3 regions of the Streptomyces sp. NBC_00425 genome follow, and region 3 is predicted to be linked to each of the others. Evidence: riboswitches for the same ligand, from Rfam matches in the RefSeq annotation. Region 3 holds a riboswitch; each other region holds the start of a gene.
What was found. A riboswitch is a leader RNA that binds a small molecule or an ion and turns the genes downstream of it on or off. The one in region 3 is predicted to bind cyclic di-AMP.

Region 1: it holds a riboswitch for cyclic di-AMP, as region 3 does, so the genes downstream of both, OHS82_RS08235 (M23 family metallopeptidase) here and OHS82_RS24740 (LysM peptidoglycan-binding domain-containing protein) in region 3, are expected to answer to the same signal.
Region 2: it holds a riboswitch for cyclic di-AMP, as region 3 does, so the genes downstream of both, OHS82_RS18255 (transglycosylase SLT domain-containing protein) here and OHS82_RS24740 (LysM peptidoglycan-binding domain-containing protein) in region 3, are expected to answer to the same signal.

What each region holds. Positions count from the first base shown of each region.
Region 1 covers NZ_CP107928.1:2,002,866-2,012,691, reverse strand. The annotation lists gene dxs (1-deoxy-D-xylulose-5-phosphate synthase) at 1-1,239, shown strand, start outside; gene OHS82_RS08260 (aspartate aminotransferase family protein) at 1,236-2,621, shown strand; gene OHS82_RS08255 (helix-turn-helix domain-containing protein) at 2,711-3,343, shown strand; gene OHS82_RS08250 (DUF6126 family protein) at 3,340-3,462, shown strand; gene OHS82_RS08245 (tyrosine-protein phosphatase) at 3,473-4,270, opposite strand; gene OHS82_RS08240 (alpha-galactosidase) at 4,496-6,571, shown strand; cyclic di-AMP (ydaO/yuaA leader) riboswitch at 6,876-7,033, shown strand; gene OHS82_RS08235 (M23 family metallopeptidase) at 7,038-7,997, shown strand; gene OHS82_RS08230 (DUF6250 domain-containing protein) at 8,351-9,055, shown strand; gene OHS82_RS08225 (SGNH/GDSL hydrolase family protein) at 9,182-9,826, shown strand, end outside.
Region 2 covers NZ_CP107928.1:4,272,189-4,282,014, forward strand. The annotation lists gene OHS82_RS18230 (amidase family protein) at 1-1,128, shown strand, start outside; gene OHS82_RS18235 (flavodoxin family protein) at 1,235-1,822, shown strand; partial or broken gene OHS82_RS18240 (ABC transporter permease) at 1,890-2,138, opposite strand; gene OHS82_RS18245 (LolA family protein) at 2,138-3,412, opposite strand; gene OHS82_RS18250 (polyprenyl synthetase family protein) at 3,947-4,957, opposite strand; cyclic di-AMP (ydaO/yuaA leader) riboswitch at 5,723-5,924, shown strand; gene OHS82_RS18255 (transglycosylase SLT domain-containing protein) at 5,929-6,411, shown strand; gene OHS82_RS18260 (HAD family hydrolase) at 6,524-7,348, opposite strand; gene fahA (fumarylacetoacetase) at 7,856-9,067, shown strand; gene OHS82_RS18270 (M56 family metallopeptidase) at 9,426-9,826, shown strand, end outside.
Region 3 covers NZ_CP107928.1:5,688,184-5,698,009, reverse strand. The annotation lists gene eno (phosphopyruvate hydratase) at 1-1,182, opposite strand, end outside; gene OHS82_RS24740 (LysM peptidoglycan-binding domain-containing protein) at 1,622-2,332, opposite strand; cyclic di-AMP (ydaO/yuaA leader) riboswitch at 2,336-2,519, opposite strand; gene OHS82_RS24735 (LysM peptidoglycan-binding domain-containing protein) at 2,725-3,768, opposite strand; gene OHS82_RS24730 (cytochrome P450 family protein) at 3,987-5,312, opposite strand; gene OHS82_RS24725 (nucleoside triphosphate pyrophosphohydrolase) at 5,353-6,396, opposite strand; gene OHS82_RS24720 (SurA N-terminal domain-containing protein) at 6,510-7,154, opposite strand; gene OHS82_RS24715 (glycoside hydrolase domain-containing protein) at 7,336-8,166, opposite strand; gene OHS82_RS24710 (hypothetical protein) at 8,450-8,842, shown strand; gene OHS82_RS24705 (HNH endonuclease family protein) at 8,927-9,667, opposite strand.

The DNA.
Region 1 (9,826 bases), 3.7 Mb from region 3:
GGCTTCAAGGACGCCTTCGCGCCGCAGGGCATGTTCGAGGACCTCGGCCTGAAGTACGTCGGTCCGATCGACGGTCACGACGTCGCAGCCGTCGAGTCCGCGCTGCGGCGGGCGAAGCGCTTCCACGGGCCGGTGCTGGTGCACTGCCTGACCGAGAAGGGCCGCGGCTACGAACCCGCCCTCGCCCACGAGGAGGACCACTTCCACACCGTGGGCGCGATGGACCCGCTCACCTGCGTCCCGCTCGCGCCCGCCGGCGGGCCGTCCTGGACGTCGGTCTTCGGCGACGAGATCGTGGCGATCGGCGAGGAACGCGACGACGTCGTGGCGATCACCGCGGCGATGCTGCACCCGGTGGGGCTCGGCAGGTTCGCCGAACGCTTCCCGGACCGCGTGTGGGACGTCGGCATAGCCGAGCAGCACGCGGCGGTGAGCGCGGCGGGCCTGGCGACCGGCGGCCTGCACCCGGTCGTGGCCGTCTACGCCACGTTTTTGAACCGCGCCTTCGACCAGCTGCTGATGGACGTGGCGCTGCACCGCTGCGGGGTGACGTTCGTCCTGGACCGGGCCGGGGTCACCGGCGTCGACGGGGCGTCCCACAACGGGATGTGGGACATGTCCGCGCTCCAGGTGGTGCCCGGGCTCAGGATCGCCGCCCCGCGCGACGCCGACCAGCTCCGCGCCCAGCTGCGGGAGGCCGTCGCGGTGGACGACGCGCCGACGGTGGTCCGCTTCCCCAAGGAGTCGGTCGGACCGGAGATCCCGGCGGTCGGCACGGTGGGCGGTATGGACGTCCTGCACCGCGCCGAACGGCCCGAGGTGCTGCTGGTGGCCGTCGGCGTGATGGCGCCGGTGTGCCTGCGGGCCGCCGAACTGCTGCAGGCACGGGGCGTCGCCTGCACGGTCGTCGACCCCCGGTGGGTCAAACCCGTCGATCCGGCCCTGCCCGGCCTCGCCGCCGAGCACCGGCTGGTGGCGGTCGTCGAGGACAACAGCCGGGCGGCGGGCGTCGGCTCGGCGGTGGCGCTGGCCCTCGGCGACGCCGAGGTCGACGTGCCCGTCCGGCGGTTCGGCATCCCGGAGCAGTTTCTCGCGCACGCCAAGCGCGGGGAGGTGCTCGCCGACGTCGGTCTGACGCCTGTCGAGATCGCCGGCCGGATCAGCGCGAGCCTGGCCGTGCGGGGCGTCACGTCCGCCCACGGTCCGCTCGCCGGCCCACTCAAGGAGAAGGCTGAATGACCACGGAGTTCGACCTCGGCGCGCTGCTGGCCGAGCGCGGAGCCGAGCGCTACGAGCTGCACGCCAGATATCTCAATCACCAGCTGCCGCGCATGCTGCACACCATCGGCTTCGACAAGGTCTACGAGCGGGGCGAGGGCGCCTACTTCTGGGACGCCGAGGGCCACGACCACCTGGACATGCTCGCCGGGTTCGGGGTGATGGGCCTCGGCCGTCACCACCCCGTCGTCCGCAAGGCGCTGCACGACGTCCTCGACGCGGGGCTCGCCGACCTCACCCGCTTCGACTGCCAGCCGCTGCCCGGGCTGCTGGCCGAGAAGCTGCTCGCGCACAGCCCTCACCTGGACCGGGCGTTCTTCGGCAACAGCGGCACCGAAGCGGTGGAGACGGCGCTGAAGTTCGCCCGGTACGCCACCGGCCGGCCCAGGGTCCTGTACTGCGACCACGCCTTCCACGGGCTCACCACGGGCTCGCTGTCGGTGAACGGCGAGTCGGGCTTCCGGGACGGCTTCTCCCCGCTGCTGCCCGACACGGCGATCCCCCTCGGCGATCTCGACGCGCTGGCCCGCGAGGTGAAGAAGGGCGACGTCGCCGCCCTGATCGTCGAGCCGATCCAGGGCAAGGGCGTGCACGAGGCGCCGCCGGGCTACCTGCGCGCCGCGCAGGAGCTGCTGCACCGCCACAAGGCGCTGCTCATCGCGGACGAGGTGCAGACGGGCCTCGGGCGGACCGGCGACTTCTACGCCTACCAGCACGAGGAGGGGGTCGAGCCGGACCTCGTGTGCGTGGCCAAGGCGCTGTCCGGGGGCTATGTGCCGGTCGGGGCCACCCTCGGCAAGGACTGGATCTTCAAGAAGGTCTACTCCTCCATGGACCGGGTGCTGGTGCACTCGGCGAGCTTCGGCTCCAACGCGCAGGCCATGGCGGCCGGGCTCGCCGTGCTGTCCGTCATGGAGAACGAGCAGATCGTGGCGAACGCCCGGGCCACCGGCGACCTGCTCAGAAGCAGGCTGGCGGCACTCGTCGAGAAGTACGAGCTGCTGGCCGACGTCCGCGGCCGGGGTCTGATGATCGGCATCGAGTTCGGAAAGCCCAGATCGCTGAAACTGCGCGGCCGCTGGACGATGCTCCAGGCGGCCCGCAAGGGACTCTTCGCGCAGATGGTGGTCGTGCCGCTGCTGCAACGCCACCGGATCCTCACCCAGGTCTCCGGCGACCATCTGGAGGTGATCAAGCTGATCCCGCCGCTGATCGTGGGGGAGCGGGAGGTGGACCGGTTCGTCGACGCGTTCACCGCGGTGATGGACGACGCGCACAGCGGCGGCGGACTGATGTGGGACTTCAGCAAGACCCTGGTCAAGCAGGCGGTCGCCAACCGCTGACGCCGCACGGGCCGCCGCAGGCGTCACCGTCGTTTTGCCTCTGAGGCAAGAAATTTGCCGCAGAGGCAAAATCGGCGTCCAATGAAGGCATGAGCTCAACCGAGTCAGAGCCCTCGCCGGAACAGAGCGAGGCGCTCTCCGCCGTCGCCCCCCAACTGCGCGACCTGCGCCGTCGGGCCGCCCTCACCCTCGAGACCGCCGCCCGGGCGGCCGGGCTGTCGCCCGCCCATCTCTCCCGGCTGGAGACCGGGCAGCGCCAGCCCTCGCTGCCGATGCTGCTCGCCCTCGCCCGCGTCTACGGTACGACGGTCTCGGAGCTGCTCGGCGAGACGGCCGCCGCCCGGGACGCCGTCGTGCGCGCCGCCACCATGGAGCCGACCCGCGCGGGCGGCTGGACGTACTGGCAGAGCGGCGCGTCCGGGCGGGCGATGCAGGCCCTGCGGGTCCGCGTCCCGTACGGGGCGCAGGGCGACATCGTGCGGGTGCACCCCGGCGAGGAATGGCTGCACGTGCTGCGCGGGCGGCTGCGGCTGCGCCTCGCGGACGCCACGGACCTGCTCGGGCCCGGTGACAGCGCGCACTTCGACTCGCTCACCCCGCACCGGATCGCCGCACAGGACGCCGACGGGGTCGAGCTCCTCTTCGTCCACACCTTGCTGCAGAGCCCCACGGCCACGCTGTGCCTGGGCCCGAACCCGTCGGAGACCGGAGTGACGTCATGAGCGACATCGAGGAGAAGTTCCCCCGCACCCTCTGGATCCGGCTGATCATCTACATCGCCGTCGGACACCTCTTCGCGGGGTTCCTCTGGCTGCTGTTCGAGGTGGGCGCCAAGCAGTAGGGCGGGGCCGTCAGTCCACGAGCCGCTCGCGCAGCCGGGCGCGGGTCTCGGGGGAGAGGCCGAGGCCCTGTTCCAGGTACGCGTCGACGCCGCCCCAGGTCTGCTCCACGGTCTCGAAGGCCGCCTCGAGGTACTCCGCCCGGGCGTCGAAGAGCGGACCGAGCAGCTCCATGACCTCGGGGGAGTAGGCCGCGGCGGAGGTGGCGCTGCGGCGCACCTTGTAGCGGCGGTGCTTGGCGTTGGACTCCAGGTAGTCGGCGAGGATCGCCTCGCGCTCCACGCCCACGGCGAGCAGCGTCACCGCGACGGACAGACCCGCGCGGTCCTTGCCGGCCGCGCAGTGCATCAGCGCCGGCACGCTGTCCTCGGCGAGCGCGTGCAGCACCCGTGAGTGCTCCGCCGTGCGTTCCGTGACGATCCTGCGGTAGGAGGCGATCATCCGGCCGGCCGCCTTGCCGTCGCCGAGGATGCCGCGCAACTGGTCGATCTCGCCGTCCCGCACCATCTTCCAGAACTCGGCGCCGTCCGCCGGGTCCGACAGGGGCAGGTTCACGTTGCGCACGCCTGGCAGCTCGACGTCCGGGCCCTCCAACTTCTGGTCCGCGGCGTTGCGGAAGTCGAAGACGGTGTGCAGGCCCAGGCCGGCGAGGAACGCCGCGTCCTCGTCGGTCGCGTGCGCGAGGTGGCCGCTGCGGAACAGCACGCCGTGGCGCACGCGCCGGCCGTCGACGGTCGGCAGACCCCCGACGTCCCGGAAGTTGCGCACGCCGGCCAGCTCGGGCTCGGTCGACGGGATCTGCTGCGTCACGGGGGCTCCCTCCCAGTCGGTCCGCGTCGGCGCGGCTCGTGGTGGCCGACAGGACCTCCTCGACCATACGACACGGGCCCTCGGGGCAACGCGGCGTCCACAGGCCGGCCGGTCGGGACCGTCCGCCCAGGTGGGGCATCGTCCGCCGGAAGTTGCCCGAGGGGCCGACCGCGTTCGATGATGTTGACGCTTGATCGCACCTGTTCGAATCAGTGGGGGTTTTTGATGCCCGAGATCGCCGACGCCGGCCGCACCTGGGTCCTTTCCGGGCCCACGGGCAGTTATGCCCTCCACCTCACCGAGGCCGACGAGCTGGTGCACCTGCACTGGGGCCCGCGCATCTCGCTCGCCGACGCCGAGGCCCTGGCCGCGCTTCCCTGGTCGGAGCGCGGCGCGTCCTTCGAGTCCCCGCTCGACGGCCGCGAGGAGTATCCGGTCGAGGGCGGCCCCCGCTTCGTCCGGCCCGCCCTGTCGGTGCGCACCGGCGAACGGCGCGGCACCGAGTGGACCTTCGAGACGCACGAGCGGGACGGCGACGAACTGCGGCTGCGCTTCCGGGACGCCGGGCTCGCCGTCACCCTGCACTACCGGATGCGCGGCGATGTCGTCGAGCGCTGGACGACCCTGCGCAACGAGGGCGAGGAGCCGCTGGAACTGCTCCGCGCGGACTCGGCCACCTGGACCCTGCCCGAGCGGGACGACTGGCGGCTGTCGCAGCTGCACGGCCGCTGGGCCGCCGAGTCGCGGCTCGCGCGCACCCCGCTCGGCCACGGCGAGACGGTCATCGGCAGCCGCCGCGGACACACCGGGCACCAGCACCTGCCCTGGGTCGCCCTGGACACCGACGCCACCGAGGAGCGCGGCGAGGTCTACGGCTGCGCCCTCGGCTGGTCGGGCTCCTGGCGGATCGCCGTCGCCCAGCTCCCCGACGCGCGCGTGCAGATCACCGGCGGAGCCGGGTACGACGACTCGGGTCTGCTGCGCCTCGCGGCCGGCGAGTCCTTCACCACGCCGGTCTTCGCCGGCCTGTGGAGCGACGCCGGCTTCGGCGGGGCGAGCCGCGCCTGGCACGCCTATCAGCGGGCCCATGTCGTCCCGGACGCCGATCAGGACCGGCCGGTGCTGTTCAACTCCTGGGAGGCGACCTACTTCGACATCTCCGAGGAGCAGCAGGCGACCCTCGCCCGGCGCGCCGCGGCGATCGGCGTCGAGCTCTTCGTGGTGGACGACGGCTGGTTCGGGGCCCGCACCGGCGACCACGCCGGGCTCGGCGACTGGCAGCCCAACCCGGACCGCTTCCCGAACGGGCTGAAGCCCCTCGCCGACCACGTGCGGGGCCTCGGCATGCAGTTCGGCATCTGGGTCGAGCCCGAGATGGTCAACCCGGACAGCGACCTCTACCGGGCGCACCCGGACTGGGTGCAGTTCCAATCCGGACGAAAGCGGACGGAGTTCCGCAACCAGCTCATGCTGAACCTCGCGCGCGAGGACGTCCAGGAGTACCTCTGGGAACAGCTCGACGGGCTCCTCTCCAGCGCGCCGATCGACTACGTCAAGTGGGACTTCAACCGCTGCTTCACCGACGCCGGCTGGCCCGACGACCCCTATCCGCAACGTCTGTGGGTCGACCACGTACGGGCCCTGTACAACCTGCTGGACCGGCTGCGGGCGGCCCACCCGGGCGTCGCCTTCGAGTCCTGCTCGGGCGGCGGCGGGCGCATCGACCTCGGGATCATGAGCCGCACCGACCAGGTGTGGACGTCCGACAACACCGACCCGCTGGACCGGCTCGACATCCAGCACGGCTTCAGCCAGATCCACCCCGCCCGGGTCATGGCCGCGTGGGTCACCGACAGCCCCAACACGCAGCTCAACGGGCGGGTCAGCTCGCTGCGCTTCCGGTTCGTCAGCGCCATGGCCGGGGTGCTCGGCGTCGGCGGTGACCTCGCCGAGTGGAGCGAGGAGGAGCTCGCCGAGGCGCGGCGGTGGGTGGACCTCTACAAGGACGTCCGGCATGTCGTGCAGCAGGGCGACCTGTACCGGCTGCGTCCCCCGGCGGGCGGCCTGAGCGCCGTCCAGTACGTGCTCGGGGACGAGACCGTGGTCCTCGCCTGGCTCCAGGCCCAGCGGTTCGGCGAGCCCGTTCCGGCGCTGCGGCTGCGCGGACTCGACCCGGCGGCGTCGTACGAATGCCGTGAAACAGGTGAAATCCACCGAGGCGCCGTGCTCCTGCACCACGGGTTGCGCACCGGACTGCGGGGCGACCTTGATGCGTCGGTTATCCGGCTGCGTCGCATCTGAGGTTTCTGTCCGAATTGGATTCTTAGTTCCAACTCGCCCTGTCATGAAGAAAGCTGGAGAAGCGTCACGTGAGCAGCGTCATATCCGTGACCGTACGTCGCCCGTCATGTTCACGTAATTCGTGTGGTTTTCCGGAGTGCTTGACCCGATAGGGTCGATTTGATTCACGGAGCGTGACCGGTAATTCTCGCGGCGGATCAAGAGAAATGCCATGTCAGTGCAACCTCTGCTTGTCCCTGTGCGTCCTGGTCGCTTACGTTCCACACCAATCCGGACGGACGCCTAATCCTGCCGCCGCCCGGAATCCGCACACTCACCCGTGCACGGCAGGAGCGGGGGACCCACAGGCACGACCGCCTGTTCCGGTCCCGGAACAGGCTCGGGGTAAAGCCGCGTCCCGACGTGGCCGGACATCTCCAGTCCGCACCCGACAGCTCACCTCGCAGGCGCCGGAGAGGAATTCGTCATGCCCGCGAAGGGTAAGCACCGCCGTCCCAAGGCCCAGCGTTTCACCCGTTCCATAGCCGCCGCCGGAACCGGCGGGGCCGCGCTCGCGCTTCCGCTCATGGCCGCCTCCGGCGCCCACGCGGCCACGGGGGAGTCGGCCCCCCAGGCCGTTTCCCAGGCCGTCGCGCAGACGGTTTCCCAGAAGGCCGTGCAGGCCGCTCCGGTGACCCGGAAGACCGCCGCCACCCGGACCTACACCGTGCGGTCCGGCGACTACCTCTCGAAGATCGCGACCGAACAGCACGTCAGCGGCGGCTGGAAGAAGCTGTACCAGGACAACCGCGAGGCCGTCGGCGCCGACCCCTCGCTGATCCACCCCGGCCTCGAGCTGTCGATCGGCAAGAGGGCGGCGGCCGGCGCCTCCAGGTCGTCCGGTTCGACCGCTTCCTCGTCGTCGGCGGACTCTTCGCCGAAGTCCTCGAAGTCCTCGAAGTCCTCGGGGGCGTCGAAGTCGTCGTCCTCCGTGGCCTCCGCGAAGACGGTCACCCAGGCCGCCGAGAGCAACGCGGGCGGCTTCACCCTGCCCGTGTCCGGCGCCACCGTCGGCACGCCGTACCACCAGTCGGGCAGCATGTGGTCCAGCGGCTACCACACCGGCGTCGACTTCGTCGTCCCGACCGGCACCCCGCTCAAGGCCGTCGCCGCCGGCACCGTCGTCTCCGCGGGCTGGGGCGGCGCCTACGGCAACCAGGTCGTCATCAAGCTGAACGACGGCTACTACGCCCAGTACGCCCACCTGTCCCAGCTCTCCGTCTCGGCCGGCCAGACCGTCGGCGCGGGCCAGCAGGTCGGGCTCTCCGGCGCCACGGGCAACGTGACCGGACCGCACCTGCACTTCGAGATCCGCACCACGCCGGACTACGGCTCGGACGTCGACCCGCTCGCCTACCTCCGCTCCCACGGCGTCTCGGTCGGCTGACCTCCGCCGAGGACCCGCCCGGCACTCAAGCCGAAGGCCGGACCCCGATCGTCAGATCCGGGGCCCGGCCTTCGGCGTGTCCGGTTGGTGTGCGCCGCCCGGCCCTCGGGGTGTCCGGTTCGCGTGCGGGGCGGACCCCGGTGATTCATGATCGCTTCATTGCGGTCCTGTGGCGTGTCCGGTCGCACCGTCGACAGGAGAAGCCGCGGCGGACACAGTGGTGCCGTCAGACGGCAAGCGCTTTCAGCGCGTTGGCCCCGGACCCGGTCGGACGCCGGCCAGGCGTCGGCCCGGGTTCCGCCGCTCGCGACAGGCCGCCCGCCGCCCCGGTCCGACCGAAGGAGCCGCATCCCGTGACGACGACGCGCAGAGCATTCGGCGCACTCGCCGCCTCCACCGCCCTGACCGCCCTCGCCCCCGCGGCGACGGCGAGGGCCGCGCCGCGCCCTCGGCTCCTCGCCCACGACGACTTCCGGCACGGGCTCGGCCGGTGGGCCGTCGAGCGGGAACAGGGCGGAACGGTCACCGCCTCCTGCGGGAGCCTCGAGATCGACGTGCCGGCCGGCGCCACCGTCTGGTTCAGGCAGCGGCTCGACGGGCCGTACGTCCTCGAGTACGTCGCCACGCCCGTCTCCGCGGGCGGGCCCAACGACCGCGTATCCGACCTCAACAACTTCTGGAACGCCGTCGACGTCCGCTCCCCGGACGATCTCTTCGCCACCCCGCGCGGCGGCGCCCTCGCCGAGTACGACCACCTCAAGACGTACTACGTCGGCTACGGCGCCAACGGCAACACCACGACCAGGCTGCGCCGTTACGTCGGCGAGCCGGGCGTGCGCCCGCTGCTGTACGACTACACCGAACCGCTGCTCGTCGCGAACCGGCCGCACCACGTGCGGATCGTCTCCGACGGCTCGGTCGTGCGCTGGTGGAACAACGGGCGGCTGGTCTTCGACCACACCGACCCGGAGCCGTACATGAGCGGCCACTTCGCCTTCCGTACCACCTGGAGCCACTTCCGCATCAACGACTTCCGCGTGTGGTCCCTTATTCCCTGATTGGCAAACTCTTTAGGAGTGGCCTTTCTCACCGACCGTCAACCCCTGCCTACGGTCGCGTAGGTCACATTCGAAGGTGAATCATGATCTGCCGTGGCAGACGATTCGAAGAGTGACAACAGATCAGTGATCGGGTCGTACGTGGCGGTGGGGGACAGCTTCACCGAAGGCGTCGGCGACCCCGGCCCCGACGGGGCGTTCGTCGGCTGGGCCGACCGGTTCGCGGTACTTCTCGCGGACCTGCGGCCCGAAGGCGACTTCGCCTACGCCAACCTCGCGGTCCGCGGAAAGCTGCTCGACCAGATCATGGAGGACCAGCTCGCCAGGGCGGTGGAACTCGCCCCGGATCTGGTCTCCTTCTGCGCGGGCGGCAACGACATCCTCCGTCCCGGCACCGACCCGGACGAGGTCGCCGAGCGTTTCGAGCGCGCGATCTCGGCCCTGACCGCCGTAGCCGGCACGGTCATGGTGACCACCGGCTTCGACACCCGTGGCGTTCCCGTGCTCAAGCATCTGCGCGGCAAGATCGCCACCTTCAACGGGCACGTCCGCGCCGTCGCCGACCGGTACGGCTGTCCCGTGCTCGACCTGTGGTCTCTGAAGTCCGTGCAGGACCGCAGGGCCTGGGACGGCGACCGGCTCCACCTCTCCCCGGAGGGGCACACGAGGGTGGCCCTGCGCGCCGGGCAGGTCCTCGGCCTCGACGTGCCGGCCGATCCGGAGCAGCCCTGGCCGCTGCTCCCGCCGCGCGGCGCCCTCGACGTACGGCGC
Region 2 (9,826 bases), 1.4 Mb from region 3:
GGCGTGAAGAGGCGGTACGGGCTGCGTACGGCGGGCCCGCTGATCGCCGCCGGCTGTGTGCCGGTGGGCGCCACCGCCGTGCCCGGCCCGGGGACGCCCTGGCAGACGTGGGGACTCGGCGCCCACGGCCGTACGGTCAATCCCTGGCGGGCCGACCGCACCCCCGGCGGCTCCTCGGCGGGCGCGGCGGCAGCGGTCGCCGCCGGCCTCGTCCCGCTCGCGACCGGCGGCGACGGCGCCGGCTCGGTGCGCATCCCGGCCGCGTGGTGCGGGGTGATCGGCCTGAAGACCACGAACGCCCGTCGACCGCCCGGCCAGCGGGACCAGGGCCGGGAGCGGACACGGGGGTCGAAACGGAAGCCGGGGGCGGAACGGGAGCCGGGGGCGGAACGGGAGCCGGGGGCGGAACTCGAGCCGGGTGCGGAACGGGCGCCTGAGCGGGAGCAGGGGCCTGAGGGGGAGCAGGGGCTCGAAGGGGAACGGAATGGGGAACGGGAGGAGCGCGAGTGTGCGGGAGGGCGGTCCGGGGACCGTTCGGGGCTGGCGGCGCCCGGTGTGATCGTCCGGTACGCGGCGGACGCCGCGGCGTATTGGCGGATCGCTGCCCGGGAATCCGCTTCCGAAATGACCGAAAGAGCGAACCCCGAGCCGCCCGTCGCCGTGTTCTCCCCCGATCTGGGCTTCGCCGACCCCGACCCCGAGCCGGTCACCCTCGCCCGGGCCGCCGCGATGCGTCTCGCCGCGGCAGGACTCGTCCGGCTGCCGCCCTCCGGGACCCCGCCGCACCTGGAGGACCCCGCTCCGGCCTGGCTGGCGCTGCGCACGCCCGGCGCGGACCGCGACCCCGCCGAACGTGTCCGCGCGGCGAACGACCGGCTGCTGGCCGCGTTCTTCTCCCGGGCGGACCTGCTGCTGACGCCCACCACCCCGAACCCCGCGCACGGTCACGAGGGCCCGGGAGACCGGTATTCGACTGCGCTCACCTGGGCGTTCAACCTCAGCGGTCACCCGGCGATCAGTCTCCCCGCGGGGATCGGCACGGACGGCTGTCCGCTGGGGCTCCAGGTGGTCGCGGCCCACGGCGGCGAAGCGACGCTGCTGGCCGTCGCCCGGGCCGCCGAGAGCTGACATCCCAAATGCTTGCGTACACATTTAATGCAGGTGCATACTGTTGCCCTGGCGCCGGCCCTGCATCTGCGCCTCACACCACACACCGATCACTGGGGGATCAGACATGACGCGCCGCAACGTCCTTTTCGTGCTGGGCAGCAGCCGCCCGGACGGCAACACCGAGTCGCTGGCCCGCGCGGCGGCAGAGCAGCTGCCGTCCGATGTGGACCAGACATGGATCAGCCTCGTCGAGCACCCCCTGCCCGACTTCGCCGACCAGCGTCACGACATCGACCACGTCCGCCCGACCGAGGGCAGCGCCGCCCTGCTGCTCGACGCCACGCTCGCCGCGACGGACATCGTGATCGCGTCCCCCCTGTACTGGTACTCGGTCTCCGCGCAGACCAAGCGCTATCTCGACCACTGGTCGGGCTGGCTGCGCACCCCCGGCCTCGGCTTCGAGGAGACGCTGGCCGGACGCACCCTGTGGGGCGTCACCGTGCTGGCGGACGAACAGCCCTCGGTCGCCGACCCGCTCGTCGGCACGCTCCGCAACTCGGCCGCCTACCTGGGGATGCGCTTCGGCGGGGTGCTGCTCGGCAACGGCAGCAAGCCCGGCGACGTCCTGAACGACACGGAGGCGCTGGCGCGGGCGAAGACCTTCTTCGCGCAGGACACCCCGCTCGCCCGCTTCCCGTACGAGACCCGCTGAAGGACCACCACGGGAGCGCTGAAGGACCACCACGGCAGCGCAGGAGGCCCGCTGAGGCCCGCGCCCGCTACGCGGTGACGTCCTTCGTCGTGAAGCGCGCCCAGGCCGCCGAGCCGAAGAACGCCGCGTACAGCGCCTGGAGGCCGAGGTTCTTCTGCAGGTCGTCCCAGTAGACCGGCTCGCGCATGAGGTCGGCGAAGGACAGCCAGTAGTGCGAGAAGAAGTACGGCTGCAGGGCGTCGAGCTGGGGAATCTGGTCGAGGATCTGGACCGTGATCAGCAGGCCGACCGTCGTCGCCATCGCCGCGATGCCGCTCACTTCCCCGCGTCGGCGGCCTTCACCAGGGCGTCCTTGGTGACCGCACCGACGTAGACCTTGCCGTCGTCCGTCATCAGGGCGTTGATCAGACGGGTGGAGAAGACGGTCCCGGAGCCGAACTTGCCGCTCACCTTGTCGCCGAAGGAGCCGAGGAACCCGCCGAGGTCGCCGCCGGCCTCGGCGCCCGAGGGCGCACCCTCACCGCCGGTGTCGAAGACGGCGACCGAGCTCCAGCCCTCGCCGATGATGTTGAGGCCCTCGGGACCACCCTGACCGCCGTGACCGCCGAAGGCCTCGGCGAAGTCGTCGGAGCCGCCGTGCCCGGGGGTCGGCCTGCCTCCCTCGTCGCCCTTGCCGGCCTCGTCGCCCTTGCCTCCCTCGTCGCCCTCGGTGACCTTCGCGCCCTTGGGGGCGGTGAAGTCGAAGGTGGAGGCGGCGGGCTTGGCGAAGGTGACCTGGGTGAAGCCGGCGTCCACGACGGCGGCGCCGCCGCTCGCCGGGGTCAGCGTGAACTTCAGCGGCAGGCCCGTCTTCGCGTCCACCGCCACGCTGATCGCACCCACCGTGGACCCGGACTGCTTCGGCTTCACGAGCAGCTTGTAGGCGTCGCGGCCGGCGACCTGGACCGTGCCGTCGACGGTCACGGACGTCGTGTCGTCGACCGCCTTCAGGGCGTCCTCGGTGAGGTCCTTGGGCGTCGCGGGAACGGGGGACCCCGCCTTCTTCCCCGCGCTCTCCTCGACCGTGGAGTGGTAGACCTCGTTGGACCCGCTGTCGTAACCCCACACGTTCTTGCCGTTGTGGATGACGCTGTATTCGGCGGCGTTCTCCAGCAGCGAGAGCTTCTGCCGGTCCGGGCCGTCGGCGGCGACGCGCAACGTGTGCGTGCCGGAGGCGAGTTCGGTGAGCTTGGCGGACGGATCGGCGGCCGAGCCGTCGCCGCCCTTGGCCGCCCCCGAGAGGAGGCCGCTCTCCAGGCCGCCGAGGTCGGGCAGCCCGAGATCCGTGGTGATCTTCACCGTTCCGGACAGCTGCTGCACGTCCGAAGCGGCGATCTTGTCGAGGAGCTGCTGTGCCGTGATCTTCGGCAGGTCGGGGTCGCCGGAGTCGGCGAGCGCCGGGACCAGTCCGATCGTCGCGGCCGCGACACCGATCACGGTGACCGGAACGACGTACCGCACGGCCTTGCGCCGTCCGACGCGCAGGTCGTCGGCCTCCCCGCCGGTGGCGTCCCCGCCGGTCATGGTGTCGTCGGATGCCTTCGGTGCCATGTGTCCCTTACCTCCGTCGTCGGCGGCGGCTGGTCATCACGCTGAACGTCCCACCCCGAGCCGCCATTCTCACCCGAATCGGTGAGGAGTGGTGTTTTCCGTGGTTCCCATCTGACCAAATCGACTCCTCGGAAGCGTCAACCCGAGGGCTCAACTCCGCGTACACCTGCGGTATGACACGGGAGTGCCGGGACGGCTGATGACCCGTAGGGGTAGCGACGGCTCGACGCGGGTGCGGACGGAACGGCTGACGGCAGGACCCGCCGGCCAGACGGCTCGCAGCGGCGGCAGACAGCCCACGGCAACGGCTCGCCGGCCAGACGGCCCGGGAGCTCAGGCGCTGGGGGCTCGGGAGCTCAGTGGCTGGGGGCTCGGGAGCTCGCGGGGTCTCGGGCTCGGACGCCGAACGGCCACGAGGGTCGGCAGCCCAGGCGTGCGGCGGCTCGGCAGCCGAACGGCTCGGCGGCTCGGCAGCCGAACGGCTCGGCGGCTCGGCGATCAGGGGGCGTCAGGGGGGGTACTCGTGGGGAGGGTTCAGCCCGCCCGGTGGACGACCGCGTCGCAGAGCTCCATCAGCGCCGCCTTCGCGTCGCACTCACGCAGCGGCGCCAGCGCGGCCCGCGCGTCGTTCGCGTATCGCACGGTGTCCCGTCGGGCCTGCTCCAGCGCCGGGTGGGCCCGGAGCGCCTCGATGGCCTCGGCGAGCCGGGCGTCGTCGCTCAGGTCGGAGTCGAGCAGCTCGCACAGCGCGATGTCCTCGGGCAGGGACAGACGCGCGGCCCGTTCCCGCAGCCGCAGCACGGGCAGGGTGGGCACGCCCTCGCGGAGATCGGTGCCGGGCGTCTTTCCGGACTCGTGCGAGTCGGACGCGATGTCCAGCACGTCGTCCGCCAGCTGGAAGGCGACGCCGAGCCGCTCGCCGTACTGCGTCAGCACGTCGACGACCGTCTCGTCGGCGCCCGACATCATGGCGCCGAACCGGCAGGCCACCGCGACCAGCGAACCGGTCTTGCCGCCGAGCACGTCGAGGTAGTGCTCGACCGGGTCCCGCCCGTCCGTGGGCCCCGCCGTCTCCAGGATCTGGCCGGTGACCAGCCGCTCGAACGCCTCCGCCTGCACCCGCACCGCCTCCGGACCGAGATCGGCCAGGATGTGCGAGGCGCGCGCGAAGAGGAAGTCACCGGTGAGGACGGCCACCGAGTTGCCCCAGCGGGCGTTCGCGCTGGGGACCCCGCGCCGCACGGTCGCCTCGTCCATCACGTCGTCGTGGTACAGCGTGGCCAGGTGCGTCAGCTCCACCACCACGGCCGACGGCACGATGCCCGGCGCATGCCTGTCCCCGAACTGCGCCGCGAGCATCACGAGCAGCGGACGGAACCGCTTCCCGCCCGCACGCACCAGGTGCTGGGCGGCCTCCGTGATGAACGGAACCTCACTCTTGGTGGCCTCGAGCAAGCCTTCCTCGACAGCCGCCAATCCGGCCTGGACATCGGCTTCCAGAGCCTGGTCCCGCACGCTCAGCCCGAACGGCCCGACGACGGTCACGAGGGGTCTCCTGTCTGCTGGTGTCTACTGGCGATTACGCGGTTTGTCGATAGGTCGCTGCCATCACTCGAGTCAGCGTATCCGGTCACGTTTCGATCACCGATAGCCCCCACGTTCCCCGGGGGCGAATGCACTCGCCCGCGAGGTGCACGCATCGGGCCAGACCGTATCCGATCACGTCCGTGATGTTTCTGATCAGCCCATACGAAGAGATATTCATCGGGTTGCCTCGAAGTACCGAATCATGTTCCACACCGAGGCCGACATCCGGCCGAGGTCCGCCCCGGACCCGCGGCGACCCCACCCCACCCCACCCCACCCCGGGACCGACTCTGCCCCCGCCCCGACCCGGCCCCCCGTCGCGACGACATGGACATGCCGCACGGAAGACGATCCCGACACGACGGGGCACGCGACCAGAAGAACGACCGGGGCGCGACAGAGAGTGCGACCGGAAGTGCGACCGGGGCCTCCCGCCTCTCCCCTGCGCCATATCAAGCGAGTTGAGGCTAATGCCCGATTCGCCGCTCTTGTGATCCGGCGTGACATGACTCACTGGCCCCCCTGTGACGACCGGTGCCGACCGCCCCTCGATTCCCCGCACGCGCCAAGCGAGTTGATGGTTTGCACCCACAAAGGATCAAGTACCCCATACGGCACAGACCAAGGTCAATAGGGGTCATCTGTGAATCCGGCACTTGTTCCGGACATGTGCTCTCGCATACGTTCCCGGCCTGTCGGGCGGACGCCTAATCCTGCCGCCGCCCGTAACACCCACCGAGAAACGCATGGCAGGAGCGGGGGAACCAGGTAGGTCGCCGCAGCACATTGCCCTGACGTTCTGGACATTCAGATCTTTTGGGGCAATCCGTTACGGCTTGGGGTGAAGTCGCGGCCGTCAGGACGCGACCGGGCAGCTCCCGCCCGAACCCGACAGCTCACCTCGCAGGCGACGGAGAGGAAAACTCGTCATGTCCGCTGCCGCTCAGCGTTCCACCCGCACGTCCCGTCTCGCCCGCAAGCTCGCCATCGCCGGCACCGGAGTCGCCGTACTGGCGCTCCCGCTCATCGGCGCGACCACCGCCTCCGCGGCCACCACCCCGACCGTCGCCACCGCGAGCAGCCTCGGCTACTCCGACAACCTCGACGGCTGGATCCGTGCCTCCCTCCAGGTCATGTCGCAGCACGGCATCCCGGGGACGTACAACGGCATCTACCGCAACGTCATCCGCGAGTCCTCGGGCAACCCCTACGCCATCAACCTGTGGGACTCCAACGCCGCCGCGGGCATCCCGTCCAAGGGCCTGTTGCAGGTCATCGACCCGACCTTCCGCGCCTACCACGTCGAGGGCACCTCCTGGAACTCCTACGACCCGGTCGCGAACATCACCGCCGCCTGCAACTACGCGGCCGCGCGCTACGGCTCGATCGACAACGTCTTCGGCGCCTACTGACGGGTCCGGGCCGCGCCCGAGCCGACAGCAGCCCGGCGGTCGGCCGGTCGGCTGGTTAGCTGGCTGGCTGGCTGGCTGGCAGCCGGTCGGTCGGTCGACCGGCCGACCGGGCTCACGGAAACAGTCTTTCGAGGACGACGGCGACGCCGTCGTCCTCGTTCGACGTCGTCACCTCGTCGGCCACCGCCTTGAGTTCGGGGTGGGCGTTGGCCATCGCGACGCCGCGCGCCGCCCAGTCGAACATCGGGATGTCGTTGGGCATGTCCCCGAAGGCGACGGTGTCCTCGGGCCGCAGTCCGAGGTGTTCCGCGGCCAGTGCCAGACCCGTCGCCTTGGTGATCCCGCAGGGCTGCAGCTCCACCGTGCCAGGACCCGACATGGTGACCGTGGCGAGCGAACCCACCACCGAGCGGGCCGTCGCCGCCAACTCGTCGTCGGACAGGGCGGGATGGCGCAGCAGCACCTTGCTGATCGGCTCGCACCACAGGTCGTCGCGACGGCCGACCCGCAGCGCCGGCAGCGTCGGGTGGGGCATCCGGTAACCCGGCTCGATGAGCGTCAGCCCGTCGACGCCGTCCTGGTCGACCGCCGCGTACAGCTGCCCGACCTCCGCTTCGATCTTGCCGAGCGCGGTCTCCGCCAGCTCCCGGTCCAGGGTCACCGACCACAGCAGCCGGTCCGCGCCGGCGTCGTACAGCTGCGCGCCCTGTCCGCACACCGCGAGCCCCCTGCTGTGCAGGCGCTCGAGCAGCGGCCGCACGCGGGGCGCGGGCCGTCCCGTCACCACCAGGTGGCGTGCGCCGGCGGCGGCCACCCGCGCGAGCGCGTCGAGCGACCGGTCGGAGAAGGTGTCGTCGCCGCGAAGCAGCGTTCCGTCCAGGTCTGTGGCGATCAGGGAGTACGCGGTGCGCGCGGCATATGCGGTAGGTGCGGCCATGATCAGAGAATACGGATGCCGTACCCCCCGGGTTCGACGTGAGGCGAACGACGGCCAGGTCCTGCCCTGTTCTGCCAACTCTCCTTGCGGGACTGGCCTTGACCCGTCCCGGGACTGGCTCAATGAAGCGGCTTTCTGACGCATCGCCGGGGAGGAGCGGACGGCCGAAGGCTCCCGCGCCGGTTCGAGATCTCGTGCCGGATCGTGAACCACCCGGGGGCGGGCGGCAGTACGTCCGGGGCTGGCGGCGCTACGTCCGGGGCGGGCGGCAGTACAGCCGGCGCGGGCGGCGATACGTCGGGGGCAGGCGGCGGGACGCGGGGCGTGAGCGGCCGGACGCGGTTCGCTGCGGGCCGAAACGCCCCGCCGGCCCGTCCCCCATGTCGCTTTCGCCAGGTCAGCCGTAACGTGTGGCCCGGCTCGCCGCACCCGCGCGACATCCGCCCGGTGTCCGGTGACCACGACATGGCGAGCACCAGAGAGTGCAGGAAAGAGAGGCAGTACCCGATGCCCCCCTTCGACCTTCCCGAGGGCGATCCCTTCGGCCCGCACAACCTCCCGTACGGCGTGTTCTCCCTCTCGGGCGCCACCGGGCGGACCGTCGGCGTCCGGCTCGGCGAGCACGTGCTGGACGCGGGCGCGGCAGCCCACGCGCTCGGCTCGCCCCACGCGGAGCTGCTGTCGGCGCCGACCCTGAACCCGCTGCTCGCGGCGGGCCGCGTCGTCTGGTCGCAGGTGCGGCGCGCGCTCACGGAGTGGGTCACCGACCCCGCTCACCGCCCCACGGTCGAACCGCTTCTGCATCCCCTGTCCGCGGTGTCCCAGCACCTCCCCTTCGAGGTCGCCGACTACGTCGACTTCTACTCCTCCGAACATCACGCGCGGAACGCCGGCGCGATCTTCCGCCCGGACGCCGGCGACACCCTCCTCGCCAACTGGAAGCACCTGCCGATCGGTTACCACGGCCGCGCCGGCACGGTCGTGGTCTCCGGAACGGACGTGGTGCGCCCCTCGGGCCAGCGCAAGGCGCCCTCCGACCCCGCCCCCGTCTTCGGCCCGTCCGCGCGACTCGACATCGAAGCCGAGGTCGGCTTCGTGGTCGGCGTGCCGTCGAAGCAGGGCAGCCCGGTCGCACTGGCCGACTACCGCGAGCACGTCTTCGGGCTGTGCCTGCTCAACGACTGGTCCGCCCGCGACATCCAGGCCTGGGAGTACGTGCCCCTCGGCCCGTTCCTCGGCAAGTCGTTCGCGACGTCGGTGTCGGCGTGGATCACCCCGCTGGAAGCTCTGGACGAGGCCCGGACGGCGCCCCCGGAGCGGACCCACCCCCTCCTTCCCTACCTGGACGACTCCGACGCCGAACCCGCCGGCTACGACCTGCGCATCTCCGTCGCGGTCAACGGTCACGTCGTCTCCGAGCCGCCCTTCTCCACCATGTACTGGACGGCCGCCCAGCAGCTGGCCCACCTCACGGTCAACGGGGCCTCCCTGCGCACCGGCGACCTGTACGGCTCGGGCACCGTGAGCGGACCGAACCCGGATCAGCTCGGCTCCCTCCTGGAGCTGACCTGGAACGGCCGTGACCCGCTGGAACTCCCCGACGGCAAAAGGGCGTTCCTGGAGGACGGCGACGTGGTGACCCTGTCGGCGTGGGCTCCCGGCCCCGACGGAGTGCGGGTGGGTCTGGGCGAGGTGAGCGGCCGGGTGGTCGCCGGGTGAGGTCACGCCCACCCTCCCGGCCTCGGGCTCGATGACGTGCGACGCGATGTCTGGCGGTGCCATGACGGGCGACGCGATACCTGACGGCGCCATGACGGGCGACGCGATGCCGGGCGGTGCGACGACGGGCGGTTCGCAGGCCCGCTTCGGGGTCCGCGCCCGGACAGGGTGGCCCGGGCCGAATCCGGGCGTCGACTTGGGCTGACTCCCGGGGGAACCGCCGTCATACTGGCGGCGGGCGCGGTCTTCGTGCCGGGCCCGCCGCCCGTGGCAGGCCGCACGAGTGCGCGCCGCCGGCACGCATGTCGCGCCCGTGTGGCGCGCGCCCCCTTCCCGACCAGGATCCGGAGCCCCCGGGATGACCGTCTGCCTGCTCCTGCTGAGCATCGTGGGCCTGACCGCCGCGGTGCCGGCCCCGCGTGCGCTGACCCGCTCCGCCTGGCCCGAGCGGGAGCCGGTGGTGGGGCTGTGGGTGTGGCAGTGCCTGGTCGCCACCGTCCTGCTGTGCTGCCTGACGGCGCTGGTGCTGGGCGCCGCGGCCGTCTTCCACACCGTCCGCTCGCGGGTCTTCGCGCCTGCGCCGGCGGCGGTCACGGAGGCGTACGACCTCTCCGCCGCCCCCCTGTGGGCGACGGCCCTGACCCTGCTGCTGGCCTGCGGGGCCGCCTGGACCACCGCCATGCTCGCCCGTGAACTCGTCGAGGCGCGCCGACGCCGTGACCGGGCGCGGGCCCACCTGCGCGAACGCGCCCCCGACCT
Region 3 (9,826 bases):
GCGGGCCGGGGCGCCGGTCTTGATCTGACCGCAGTTCACCGCGACGGCGAGGTCGGCGATGGTGACGTCCTCGGTCTCGCCGGAGCGGTGGGACATCATGCACTTGAAGCCGTTGCGCTGGGCCATCTCGACGGCGTCCAGGGTCTCGGTCAGCGAGCCGATCTGGTTGACCTTGACGAGCAGGGCGTTCGCGGAGCCCTCCTCGATGCCGCGGGCCAGGCGCTCCGGGTTGGTGACGAAGAGGTCGTCGCCGACGATCTGGACCTTGTCGCCCAGCTTGTCGGTGATGACCTTCCAGCCGGCCCAGTCGTCCTCGTACAGCGGGTCCTCGATGGAGACGAGCGGGTACGCGGAGACGAGCTCCTCGTAGTACTCGGTCATCTCGGCGGCCGAGCGGGACTTGCCCTCGAACTCGTACTTGCCGTCCTTGTAGAACTCGGACGCGGCGACGTCGAGCGCGAGCGCGATCTGCTCGCCGGGGACGTAACCGGCCTGCTGGATGGCCTCGATGATGAGGTCGAGCGCGGCCCGGTTGGACTCCAGGTTCGGGGCGAAGCCGCCCTCGTCGCCGAGGCCGGTGGACAGGCCCTTGGTCTTCAGCACCTTCTTGAGCGTGTGGTAGACCTCGGCGCCCCAGCGCAGCGCCTCGGAGAAGGACTCCGCGCCGATCGGAGCGATCATGAACTCCTGGATGTCCACGTTGGAGTCGGCGTGCGAGCCGCCGTTCAGGATGTTCATCATCGGGACGGGCAGCAGGTGCGCGTTCGGGCCGCCCAGGTAGCGGAACAGCGGCAGGTCGCTGGCCTCGGAGGCGGCGTGCGCCACGGCGAGCGAGACGCCGAGGATCGCGTTGGCGCCGAGGGAGCCCTTGTTGTCCGTGGCGTCCAGGTCGAACATGGCCTGGTCGATCAGGCGCTGCTCGGTGGCGTCGTAACCGACGAGCTCCGGGCCGATCTGCTCGATGACGGCGAGGACGGCCTTCTCGACGCCCTTGCCCTGGTAGCGGTTCGGGTCACCGTCGCGCAGCTCGATGGCCTCGAAGGCGCCCGTGGAGGCGCCGGACGGGACGGCGGCACGACCCGTGCTGCCGTCGTCGAGGCCGACCTCGACCTCGACCGTGGGGTTGCCTCGGGAGTCCAGGATTTCCCGGGCTACGACGACGTCGATGGACGGCACGAGCATCTCCTTCATGGGATGTGACGCTGAAAGTGCGCGGCGCGTGGCCTTGCGCCTAGAGCCTAACCGTCTCCGGAGCGTCGGCCACCGACCGACCGTCCCGTGGACGGACTGACCGTACACATTGTTCCTGCCCGGAACAAAGCGGCGGGGAGAAGCGGCCGGAAAGGCCGGGGAGACATCGCGCGAACCGGAGGGCCGACGGACGGACGGACGACGGCTGGAAGGGCGACGGCTGGAAGGGCGACGACTGGAAGGGCGACGGCCGAAAGGGCGACGACTGGAAGGGCGACGGCCGGAAGGCCGCATGAGAAAACCCCGTCCCGGTGCGTACGGGGGAACACGCACCGGGACGGGGGGCCGTGGGGAGGGGGTGGCCCTCACGAGGTCCTCAGGGCGCCCACCTTCACCAGGAGGGCGCTGTGGCTTCGCCGGCAGCCGGCTGTCACTTCAGGTGCAGCTGCTGACCCGGGTAGATGAGGTCGGCGTCCTGGACGATGTCCTTGTTCAGCTGGAACAGCTTCTGCCAGCCGCCCTTGACCTTGTGCTTCTCGGCGATGGTGCTGAGGGTGTCGCCCTTGACGACCTTGTACTCGCCGTCGCCCTTCTTGACCTTCTTGCCGGTCGGGGTGGTGACCGTCTTGGACTTCTTGGCGGCCGCCGGACGGTCGGTGGAGCGGGAGCTGCTCTTCTGCTCGGTCGAGCGGGAGCTGCTGCCGCTGTCCGACGAGCCGGAGTTCGAGGAGCCGGAGTTCGACGAGCCGGCGCTGCTGCCGTTGTAGGCGGCGCCGGACAGGCCCTTGCCGCAGACCGGCCAGGCGCCCTTGCCCTGGCCCGCGAGGACCTTCTCGCCGATGGCTATCTGCTGGGCCTTGGAGGCCTGGTTGGCCTGCGAGGCGTACTGCGTGCCGCCGTACGCGGCCCAGGTGGAGGAGGAGAACTGCAGGCCGCCGTAGTAGCCGTTGCCGGTGTTGATGGACCAGTCGCCGCCGGACTCGCACTGGGCGACCGCGTCCCACTCGGAGGCGGTGGCGGCGGAGGCGTTGCCGGCCGCCATCAGCGGGGCGGCGATGGCGACGCCGGTGACACCGGCGAGAGCGGCGGCGCGGGTGGCCTTGGACGGACGGCGGTGCTTGCCCTTACCGGAAAACAGCATGGTGGATCCCCTCACCGACGCCTGCGAGGTGAGCTGTCGGGTTCGGGCCGTGTGAGTTGCCCGGTCACTCCTCCGCCGGAGACTTCCGCTCCGTGGGAGGGGTGACTTCACCCCAAGCCGCTCCGGCGACTTCCCGGTGCGGCGCTTACCTTGGGTCCCCCGCTCCTGCCTACGGCGCTTGACGCGACGACTGTTCCCGGGCTGCCGCTGGCAGGATTCGGCGTTGCGACGGCCGGGGCTCGGGTTGCCGAGCGGTCACGACCGTAGACACGCGATCCGCGGAATTTCAAAGACGATCAGGGCTTCTGAGACTCATCCCACACTTTCACCAAATCGGACATTCGGCGCGAAGCGTGACGTGAACTACCGCTGTTTTTCTTGGGCTTTGCGCCCTATTGGACCCCTGTGTCGAGGGTCTGACCGGGGGCGATGTCGCTCGGGTCGGCGCCGATGAGGTCCCTGTTCTCGGCATAGAGGGCACGCCATCCGCCGTGGAGGCCAAGGGAGTCGGCGATGGAGGCGAGGGAGTCGCCCTCCTGGACGACATAGGCGGCCGCGGCATGCCGGCCCGCCGAGGCGGTGGACGCACCGCCCGCTTCGCCGTCGGCACTCTCGGCCGCCGGCTCGTCGGCCGTGGCGCCGCGATGACGGCCGGAGCCGAGGGAACCGGTGTCGACGAGGTTCCAGGAACCCACATCCTGGCCCGACTTGTCCGAGTCGTCCGCTTCCGGGGTCCCCGTGGGTGAACCGTCGGCCGCCTGCGGGTCGCCCTGACCGCCGGCACCGCCGGAGTCGCCCGCGACGGCAGACGGGGACGAAGGCGACGAAGGCGACGCCGCGGGCGAACTCGACGCATCACCCGACGAGTCGGATGTGCCAGACGAGTCGGACGATCCCGCTGAACCGGTCGAACCGGTCGAACCGCCGGAACCGGTCGAGCCGTTGCCGGAATCCGACGAACCCGAAGAGCCCGACAGCCCTCTGGACAGGTCGGACAAACCCGAGGAGCCGGACGATCCAGACGAATCGCCCGCCACGCCGGTGTCCACGGTCAGCGCGCCGTTCTCCTTGGTGAGCCCGGAGGTCAGCCCGCAGGTGCCCCACGCGCCGACGCCCTTGGCCGCGAGCACCTTCTGCGCCACGGCGATCTGCTGGTTGCGGCTGGCCAGGTCGGGGCTCGCCGCGTAGTCGAGTCCGCCGTAGGCGCTCCAGTCCTGCTGGGTGAGGCTGAGGCCGCCGGACTCGCCGTCGCCGTCGGCACTCCACGAGCCCCCGGTCTCGCACTGCGCCACCTTGTCCCACACCGTGCCGTCCGCGGCGCTCGCGCCGGAGGCGGCGAGCAGCGGGATGGCGATGGCGGAGCCGGTCACCCCGGCCGCGACGAGCAGCGCGGGGGCCTGGCGGGGGCGACGGTGACGACCGTTCCCGGAGAGCATGCGAGGGGCCTTTCTCTGGACAGCAGTGCCGGCGCGGGCGAGTGAGCTGACGCGTCGCGCTGACGAGTGAACGTATCGGCAGACGATCACTTGTCACAAGTTAATGCCGCGCAGATCACGTGAAGATCACAGACTTGAGGATCGGTCACCTTTGCTCCGCCGCGTGGTCACAATCCGGCTGACGTCCGGTCAGGCCCGCCCCTTGTCCGACGCGGCCCTCAGTCGCCGGAACGAGGCGCGGACGCCGGGGCGAACTCGACCGGCAGCGTGCGCAGGCCGCGCATGATGAGGCCGCCGCGCCACCTCAACTCGGCCGGTTCCACCGCCAGTCGGAGGTCGGGAAGCCGGGTGAGCAGGGTGGCCAGCGCGGTCTGGCCCTCCAGCCGGGCCAGCGGGGCGCCCAGACAGTAGTGGATGCCGTGGCCGTAGCCGAGGTGCTGGTTGTCACGGCGGGAGAGGTCGAGCGTGTCGGGGTCGGTGAAGCGGGCCGGGTCGCGGTCGGCGGCGGCCAGCACGACGAGGACGGGATCGCCGGGTGCGATGTCCTGGCCGCCGAGGGCGACCGGCTCGGTCGCGAACCGCCAGGTGGCGAGTTCGACGGGACCGTCGTAGCGGAGCAGCTCCTCGACGCCCGTCTCGAGCAGGGCGCGGTCGCCGCCGTCCACGGTCAGGGACCGCTGCAGGGCCTCGCGCTGTGCGGGATGGGTCAGGAGGGCGTACACGCCGTTCCCGATGAGGTTCACGGTCGTCTCGAAGCCGGCGAACAGCAGGATGAAGGCCATCGCGGCGGCCTCGTTCTCCGTGAGGTGCTCGCCGTGGTCGGAGGCGCGGATCAGACCCGAGATGAGGTCCTCGCCCGGGACGGGTTCGGCGGGGAGTCCGGCGCGCTTGCGGTGGATGAGCTCCAGCAGGTAGCCGCGCATCTTCTTCACCGACCGGGCGACGCCGCCCCTGGGGCCACCGCCGTGCCGGATCATCATCCCGGCCCAGTCGCGGAAGTCGTCCTGGTCCTCCTCGGGGACGCCCAGCAGGTCGCAGATCGCGTAGATGGGGAGGGGGAAGGCGAAGTCGTGGATGAGGTCGGCCCGGCCCTCGGCGGCGAACCGGTCGATCAGCCGGTCCGTCAGCTCCTGCACGCGCGGCGCGAACTCGGCGACGCGGCGCGGGGTGAAGGCCTTGCTCACGAGCCGCCGCAGGCGGGTGTGGTCCGGCGGGTCGATGTTGAGCAGATGGGTCATCAGCTCGGCCTTGCGCTCCCCGGGGATGCCGGTCCTGCCCCGGGCGTGGGCGGGTTCGTCATGATGTGCGGGGTTCTTGGACAGCCGCGGGTCGGCGAGGGCCTGCTTGGCGTCGGCGTACCGGGTGACCAGCCAGGCCTCGACCCCGCTCGGCAACGCGGTCCGGTGCACCGGGGCGTGCTCCCGCAGCCAGGCGTAGGCGGGGTAGGGGTCGGTGGCGAACTCCCAGGTGAAGAGCGCGGGCGCGGGCGGGACGTCGGCCTGGGGCTGCCGGGACGAGTGGTTCGGGTGGTTCGGGTCGGTCACGACCCGACGGTAGCGGGCCTGCCGACGCGCACGGTCACGCTCACTCGCCCGAGGACCGGGACGCGGAAGGGGACGCGGACGGGGACGGGCGGTCGTGGAGCCCTTCGGCGACCCGGATCGCGTCCCGGTAGGACCGGGCCGCCGCCCGCAGCGCCGCCTCCGGGTCGACGCCCTCCGACTCGGCCCGGGCGGCGAGGGCGAGCAGTTCGTACCCGATGCCCTCGGCGGCCGGCAGCGGCACGTCCAGCCCCGCCGTCCGGGCCCGCGCGGTCAGCTTCGCCACGAGAGCCAGCGAGGGCTGGTGGAGCGGAACGCCGTCGGTCACCGACGCCCGGCGCTTCTCGACCGCCTTCGTGCGCAGCCAGTGCTCCTTGACCTCCTCCGGCGTGGTGGCGGTGGCGTCGCCGAAGACATGGGGGTGGCGGTGGACGAGCTTGGCGACGATCGTGCCCGCGACGTCGTCGACGGAGAACGGGGACTCCTCGTCCTCTTCGGCGATGCGGGCGTGGAAGACCACCTGGAGCAGGACGTCGCCCAGTTCCTCGCGGAGTTCGTCGCGGTCGCCGTCCTCGATCGCCTCGACCAGCTCGTACGCCTCCTCCATCGCGTACTTCGCCAGGCCCTGGTGGGTCTGCCGGGAGGACCACGGGCACTCGTCGCGGATGCGGTCCATGACCTGGACGAGGTCGAGCAGCCGGGCGCCCGGCAGGTCGTAGGAGGCGGGGAGGAGTTCCAGCTCCGGCATCGCCACCCGCCCGGAGCCCGCCAGCCGGGCCAGACCGTCCGTGAGAGCCGGCTCGCCCTCGCCCGTCGCCACCACCACCGCGGTGCGGCCGCCGGCGCAGGCGGCCACCAGCTCCTCGGCGGTGGGCGACGTCTCCTCGACCGCTATGCCCGCGTCCCGCAGATAGGGCAGCTGCGGGTGCGCGCCGTCCGCGCACAGGACCCGGTCCGCCGCGCGCAGGGCCTGCCAGGCGGGCCAGGACAGCAGGCCGGGGGCGACGCGGTGGCTGGTGGTGAGCAGGACGACGCGGCCCGGGGCGGTGACTGCGGCGTCGGCATCTGCGGAGCTGATTGCGTTCACACCCCGAACGTAACCCACGCCCGCCGGCGGCCCCAGGAGTCGTCCACAGGACAGGGCCGCCGGTCACACGATCACATGGTCGCGTCGGTCACCTGGTCGCTTCGGTCACCTGGTCAGGTCGTCTGCTTGACCCCGGCCGCCGTGACCTCCCGCACCCACGGGGTCTTCGCGTCGACGCGGGCCACCTTCTGCGCGTCCCAGTCGCCGTAGCGCGGGTTGAGGTCGACGCCGAGAGCCTTGGACGCCTTGGACAGGGCGCTCCAGAAGGCGGGCTGGCTGGTGGTCGTGCCGAGCTGGGCGGCGAGTCTCTGGGCCTCCAGCTGCAGGCGGAGGTTCTCGTCGAGGCGCTGCGGCGGGATGCCGTACTGCTGCAGCCACGCCGTCTCCAGGCCCTTCGCGCCGCCCGCCTGCTGTTCCAGGCCGGTCCGCATCTCCTGGACCTCGCGGGGGGTGACGGTGATGCCCGCGTCATCGGCGGCGCGGTGCAGCACCCGGTCGAGGACCATGCCGTGCAGGGTGTCCCTGGCGAGCCCGCCGGTCTGCCCGACGACCTGCGCGTACTGGGCGTCGTCGGTGACGGCCGCGCGCTGCGCCGAGCGCACCTCGTCCACCCGGCTCTCCAGCTGCGCGACGGTGATCCGCTGACCGCCCACGACGGCCGCCGCGCCCGGATGCGCGTCGTTGCCGCAGGCGGTGAGGAGAGGGGCCGCCACGATCGCGGCGGACAGCAGGAGCGCGGTGCGACGACGGCGGTGCAAGGAAGCCTCCCGAGGAGATTGTGCGGCGGTGCACAAGGTCTTGCGGTGATCGATGGTAGGCAGTGGCGCGGCTGCGGCCAACCCATTCGACCAACGATTCACCGGGACTTCCGGCACCGCCGCGCCCGCCCGCCGCCCGCTCGTCGGTGCGAGCGGTCGACCCCGCGGGTCCGGGGCGCGCTCAGCCGACCAGGGCGACCGGGGCGTCCCAGGAGTCGCGGTCCACGGTGATCGTGTAACCGCCGCGGGTCTCCTTGCTGTTGACCAGGTACTGGTGGCCGCGGCTGTGGCCGGTGAACTGGGTGGCGCCCCACGGCCAGTCCGTGGTCGTGGTGTCCTTCTTGTCCCACAGCGCGTACCAGAGGTTGCCCGGCAGGTCCGTCTTGTTCGTCGCGGTGGCGATCGCCTTGGCGCTGGAGCTGCTGAATCCGTAGTAGCCGGCCCGGTACGTCTTGGCGCGCAGCGTCTTGCTGAAGGAGCGGACGTACGCCAGCACGGCGTCGTTGCACGACTTGTTCGTGATGTCGTACGCCTCCATGTCGAGGTAGACCGGACTGCCGGTCTTCATGCCGAGCGCGGAGGCCTTGGCGACGGCGTCCGCCGCGTCCGTGGCGCCGAGGGAGGTGGCCGTGGAGGCGGTGATCTTCTCGGGGCTGGAGCCGGTCTGGCACGGCGGCTGCGCGCCGACGTAGAGCGGGATGAGCTTCCAGCCGAGCGTGTTGACCGACTTCACCCAGGACGCGGTCAGGTTGGGCTGCGCGCACCCGCGGTTCTTGCCGCCGATGTAGACGGCGGCGCCGCCGTAGTAGCCGTCGGCCTTCCAGGCCTTCATCGCGGCCGCCGAGGGCGCCGTGCAGGCGTCGAAGGCCCGGCCGGTGTACGTCTTCTGGGCGGGCCAGACGGTGGCCGCCATCGAGGTCTGCGCCGCTGCCCCGGCCCCCGCGAGGACGGCCGCGCCGGCCACGCCCCACGTGATGTATCTGCGCTTCCTGGACTGCCGGTGCTCGGCCATGCGATCCCCACCCCATCGTTCGTCTGTGATCTGTTGCGTACGGCGGCCTCGCTGTCGCGGTCGCGTCGTACGGATGTCTCCCCTTGACCGGAACGACGATACGGCGTCGACTCGACGTCCTGACGCCGGAGGCGGATGGCACCGTAACCCGCGGCGCCCCTGCGAAAGGGAAACGGGGCATCCGCAGCGCCACAAGATTCACTTACGTCACGGTAAAGAAGCGGCGGCCTGACGCGGGCCGCCCATGTCCTACCCTTGCTCCCTGGTGACCTTGGGGGGCGACATGACGATGCCGACGACGACCGTGACCGGCACGGTGAGACGGCTGGAGGGCGGCTGGTTCGAGCGGCTCGCCTGGGTGGTGCTGGTGTGGATCTCGCTGGGCTTCCTGGCGTGGGTGCCGTTCCTCTACGTGGGGATCCGCCGCGGCCTGTCCTCGGACTGGGCGGCCTTCTGCTCGTTCGCGCTGTACGAGGTGTCGATCGTGACGTGCACGGTGGCCTCCGACAACGACGACTCGGACGCGTTCTTCGGCGCCATGTTCCTCATCACCCTGCTGATGGCGACCGGGATGCTGCTGTTCGCGATGTTCGACAAGAAGGCCCCGGCGGCGGCTCCGGCGTACGGAGCGGGCCACCCGAACCCGTACCAGCAGGGGTACCCGTACGGCCGGTAGCCGTCAGCCAGCCCGTCAGCCATCAGCCGCCGGCCGTGAACCGGGGGCCGTCGGCCGTGAACCGGGGGGCGTCCCCGCGCGGGCTCATCCCGCGCGGAAGCGGCCCGGGGCCTTGGTCGGGTTGCCCCCGGCGGGCAGTCGCTGCGCGGGGCAGGCCGACAGCACCTCCTCCATCGCGGACTTCTCCGCCGCGGTGACCCACAGCTGGTACTTCTTCTTCACGGCGACCTGCGCCGCGACGTAGGTGCAGCGGTAGGCCTTGTTCGGCGGCAGCCACGTCGCCGTGTCGCCGTCCCCCTTGGAACGATTGGTGCTCGCGTCGACGGCCAGCAGGTTGAGCGGGTCGTTGGCGAGCGCTATCCGCTTGGCGGCGTCCCAGTACTTGGCGCCCTTCTGCCAGGCGTCGGACAGGGCGACGACATGGTCGATGTCGACCTTGCTGCTGCCGCGCCGGTAGGTCACGGCCTTCCCCGAGTAGGGATCCGACTCCAGCACCCCGAAGGACACCTTGCAGACGCCGCCGGTGAACCTCACCTTCTCCAGGTCCCGCTTGAGGATGTCGTCGCGGGTGTCGCAGGAGTTGGAGTCCGTGTCCGCCCAGGCGGAGCCGAACTGCTCGCGGTCGTAACCGGTCTTGGGGGCACGCCCCTTCACCGGCAGCGACCCGGCCGCGGCGAGGGCCGCCCCGCCGCCCGCCTTTCCCGTGCCCGCCGTCGCGCCCGGGCCACGGGAGCCCGCGCCGGCGGTCTGCTCCTTGCAGCCCGCCGCCGTCACGGCGCACACCAACGCGACGGCGACCGCCGCCCCACCCCTCAGACGCCTCACGCGCCCCTCCCCTGTCCGGCTGCTGCCCACCCCGCACAGGGCGGCTTCCCCTGACGAGGACCGGCACACACCCTAGCGAGGGGGCGCTCGGAAGCGGCCGGGAGGTCCAGACCACAACGGTCTCAAGTGGGCATCTCGCACATCACGGGAATATCGTCG